2 regions of the Aeromicrobium fastidiosum genome follow, and region 2 is predicted to be linked to the other one. Evidence: riboswitches for the same ligand, from Rfam matches in the RefSeq annotation. Region 2 holds a riboswitch; the other holds the start of a gene.

Evidence for each region. A riboswitch is a leader RNA that binds a small molecule or an ion and turns the genes downstream of it on or off. The one in region 2 is predicted to bind cobalamin.
Region 1: another riboswitch for cobalamin. It lies ahead of JOF40_RS06250 (ABC transporter substrate-binding protein); the one in region 2 lies ahead of JOF40_RS03315 (magnesium chelatase subunit D family protein).

What each region holds. Positions count from the first base shown of each region.
Region 1 is NZ_JAGIOG010000001.1:1,260,212-1,262,405, reverse strand. Features, by position in the region: gene JOF40_RS06255 (ABC-2 transporter permease) at 1-570, shown strand, start outside; cobalamin riboswitch at 698-880, shown strand; gene JOF40_RS06250 (ABC transporter substrate-binding protein) at 941-2,002, shown strand; gene JOF40_RS06245 (FecCD family ABC transporter permease) at 1,999-2,194, shown strand, end outside.
Region 2 is NZ_JAGIOG010000001.1:670,562-672,755, reverse strand. Features, by position in the region: gene JOF40_RS03315 (magnesium chelatase subunit D family protein) at 1-929, opposite strand, end outside; cobalamin riboswitch at 976-1,108, opposite strand; gene JOF40_RS03310 (hypothetical protein) at 1,212-1,862, opposite strand; gene cbiE (precorrin-6y C5,15-methyltransferase (decarboxylating) subunit CbiE) at 2,063-2,194, shown strand, end outside.

The DNA.
Region 1 (2,194 bases), 590 kb from region 2:
CCGATGACGGTGCTGCTGCCGATGATCGCGATCCTGCTGGTGACCGGCGAATGGACCCAGCGCAGCGGCTTGACGACGTTCACGCTCGTGCCGAACCGACCTCGCGTCATCGGGGCCAAGGCCGCTGTCACGATCGGCATCGCCGTCGTCTCGACGGTGCTGGCCTTTGCGATCGGCGCGGTCGGGACGGTGCTCGGCTCGGCGATCGCCGGCGTCGACCAGGTGTGGGACATGACCGCCGGCGACATCGTCAACATCGGCCTGGCGCAGACCCTCGGGATGCTGATCGGCTTCATGCTGGCCGCCGTCATCCGGCACTCCGCCGGGGCGATCGTGGCGTACTTCGTCTACTCCTTCGTCCTGTCGGGGCTCACCGAGCTGCTGGCCCAGACGCAGCAGTGGTTCAGCGACCTGCGTCCCTGGGTCGACGTCAACTACGCCCAGGCGGCCCTCTTCAACGGCAGCCTGACCTCGGCGCAGTGGGCCCACCTCGCGGTCACGACCGTCGTGTGGCTCGTCGTGCCGATGACCGTCGGACTGTGGGCACTGATGCGCTCCGAGGTGAAGTAGCCCGCGGACGTCCGCGAGTGGTGCGTTCCTGTCCTCGAGTGGTGCGGTGTGGTCAGACGCGCCGTCCCACTTCGTCCAGGACGCACCACTCGCGCGCTGGCGCGGGGGGCGCGTGACAGGACGTCGGCTAGGCTGCGAACGAACCAGTCGTGCCCATTCGTTGGGTCAGGGAATCCGGTGAGAATCCGGAGCTGACGCGCAGCGGTGAGGGGGACGGGGGTGGCATCGGCCACTGGATCGCGAGATCTGGGAAGGCGCCACCGCCCGGACGAACCCGAGTCCGAAGACCTGCTGGTTTGCGGCCGACACCTGTCGGCCGGATCACTCGTCAGGCTCCGCGCACGAGCCTCAGATCCCAAGGACGCATCCCATGCCTCGTCGCATCCCAGCACGCTCGACCGGCCTGCTCGCAGGTCTCGCCCTCACCGCCACCCTCCTCGCCGCCTGCGGATCGAGCTCGTCCGACGTGGCGGCCGGCCGGACGATCGCCGGCACCGAGGGCAAGACCTCGTACCCGCTGACCATCACGGACAACTGCGGCATGGACGTCACGATCGAGAAGGCCCCCGAGCGCGCCGTCTCGGTCAACCAGGGCTCCACCGAGATCCTGCTGTCGCTGGGCCTCGCCGACCGCATGGTCGGCACCGCCACCTGGACCGACGCGATCCGTCCCAACCTGGCCAAGGCCAATGAGACCGTGCCACGGCTGGCCGACAACACCGTCTCGTACGAGCGGGTGCTGAAGGCCGAGCCCGACCTGGTCACGGCGTCGTTCGGCTACTCGCTCAACGGGGAGGACCCCGACCGTCGAGCCCAGTACGCCAAGCTCGGGGTGCCGACGTACCTCGCGCCGTCCCACTGCGACGGCCGCACCGACGAGAGCGGCGACGGACCCCGCTCGCACCCGCTCGAGATGCCGACGATCTACCGCGAGATCACGCAGCTGGCCGAGATCTTCGACGTCCCGTCACGTGGCAAGGCACTGGTCGCCGAGCTGAAGCAGCGCATGGCCGCGGCGGCTGCGGCGAAGCCCGAGGACGACGTCTCGATCGCCTACTGGTTCGCCAACACCGAGCTGCCGTACATGGCCGGTGCCAACGGGTCGCCGGGAGTCATGTCGCGCACCCTCGGCCTCGACAACGTCTTCGCCGACACCGACGTCGAGTGGCCGCAGATCAGCTGGGAGAGCGTCCTCGACCGCGATCCCGACGTCATCGCGCTGGGCGACCTGCGCCGCGACCAGGAGACCGGCGACCGGCTGGCCGACAAGATCAGGTTCCTCGAGACCAATCCCGTCACCAAGCAGCTCACGGCGGTGCGCGAGAAGCGCTACGTCGTGCTCAACGGCGCCGACATGAACCCGTCGATCCGCACCGTCGACGGCACCGAGAAGCTGGTCAAGACGCTGACCGACCTCGGGCTGGCGGGTTGAGCGCGGGGTCGCTCCCCGGAGCCGACCGCACCGCCGCGGCACGGGGCGCCCGCACCGTGCTGTGGGTCGTCGGCCTGGTGGTGCTGGCCCTGTCGATCGCCGTCGCCATCACGATCGGGCCCGCCGACCTGTCGGTCGGCGAGGTGTTCGCGGTCGTCGGGCAGCACCTGGGGCTGGGGGACGCCGACGTCT
Region 2 (2,194 bases):
AGGGCCAGACGGGCCGCGGCGCGGATGTCGTCGCGTGTGACGGCAGTGCGTCCGTTCCATGCGGCGTGGGCCGAGGCGGCACGGGCCGTGACGATGTCGGCGCGCATGCCGTCGACCTCGAACGCGGCGCAGACCTCGGCGATCTTGAGCAGCGCCCAGTCGCTCAGATCGACCTGCTCGACGAGCTTCTGCGCGGCCTGGATGCGATCGGTCAGCGACGCCTCGTCGTCGGCGAAGCGGGCCGCGAACGCGTCGGGGTCGGTCTCGTAGGCGAGGCGGCGGCGGACGACCTCGACCCGGGTGGCGGGGTCGCGCGGCGCGGCGACCTCGACCGTCAGCCCGAACCGGTCGAGCAGCTGGGGCCGCAGCTCGCCCTCCTCGGGGTTCATCGTGCCCACGAGCACGAAGCGCGCGGCGTGCTCGACCGAGACGCCGTCGCGCTCGACCGTCGAGCGTCCCATCGCGGCGGCATCGAGCAGCAGGTCGACCAGGTGGTCGTGCAGCAGGTTGACCTCGTCGACGTAGAGGATGCCGCGGTGCGCGCGGGCCAGCAGGCCGGGCTCGTACTCCGTGACTCCCTCCGACAGGGCCTTCTCGAGGTGCAGCGAGCCGAGCACGCGGTCCTCGGTGGCACCGACGGGCAGCTCGACGAGACGGACGGGGCGCGTCTCGACGTCCGCGTCAGGGGCGAAGGGGCCGTCGGGCGAGAGCGGTCGTGCCTCGCGGGGATCGGACGAGAACCGGTCGCCGGCGATGACGTCGATCGGCGGCAGGATCGAGGCGAGGGCGCGCACCATCGTCGACTTGGCGGTGCCCTTCTCGCCGCGCACCAGTACGCCACCGATGGCCGGCGAGATCGTGGAGAGGGTCAGGGCGAGCGCCATGTCGTCGGATCCGACCACGGCGCTGAAGGGGTAGTGCTGTGGCATGTGGGGCTCCCGCTCGTCTGCCGACGTCCGCCGGACGCGGTTGCGTCCGCCGGTCAGGCGCGAGGCCGGTCTTCGGACTTCCGAGGTCTGTGCCTCGGTCACCGCAGCGGGCCCTGTGCCGGATTCTCACCGGCTTCCCGATTCTCCCCTCGCGGGGCACCTCGAGCCTTCTGCTCGCAAGGGTAACGGTCGCGGTGCGTCCATGCGCCCACCCGGGAGGTGGATCTGCAACCGTCTCAGCGCCGACACGGTTGCGGATCCACCTCCTGCTGCGGCGCGGGACTAGGCGTCCCCGGCGCTGCTGCGCCCCCGCTCGTGGGCGTCCATGCGCTGGGAGGTGCCGAGATCGAAGACGGCGACGCCGATCGTGAACGCGACGTAGGTGCCGATCGCGGGCCAGAACAAGCCGACGTCGCTGGGCCAGCTCGCGTCGGCGACGACGTCGTTGGCCACCCCGCCCAGCGCCCAGTAGACGGTGGCACCGGCGAGGGCGTACGCGGTCGCCCACGGGCGCAGCCGCCTGAGACGGTGGACGGCCTCGGTGCTGAACGGGCCGTCGTCCCGCGTGCCCTCGACGACCCGCCGCAGGCCGATCAGGCAGGCCAGGGCGGCCAGGACGATCGGGAGGGGTCGCACGTCGACGAGCGCCTGCACCAGGCGCGGGTGACCGAGGGCGTCGTAGGGGCGGCAGACGGTCTCGCGGTCGGTGGCGCGCAGGAGCGATCCGTCCCGCGCGAAGTCGTCCTCGGTCATGCGGTCGTCGGACCCGATCGTGACGCACGCGTGCTCGCGCATCGTGCCGTCCTCGGTCCCCCCAGTGCCGGCGATCACGGCGAAGCCGATGAATGCCACCGAGACCGTGGCGAGGACGAGGGCAGCCGTCACCAGCGACGCCATGAAGCCCCAACGGGAGACGGCCTTGTTGGGCTGCATGCCAGCAGAGTAGGCGAGTCGGTGGCCCCGAGGCTCACCGATCTTTCTGCGTTCGCGGTGCCCTGGCTGCAGGAACGTCGAAACATTCCGTCCGAGGACGACTGATCTTTCTGCGTTGACGCGGCTCCGGCTACCGGAACGCCGAAAGATGGGTCCCCCCGGTCGGCGACATCCTGTCCGGCCGAAGCGGGATATCGTCGATGCCTGTGAGCACACGGGTGACGGTCGTCGGTATCGGCGCGGACGGCTGGAGCGGTCTGTCCGCGGCGGCGCGGGAGCTGGTCGACGGCGCGGCGGTCGTGCTGGGCGGCGAGCGACACCTGGCGATGCTC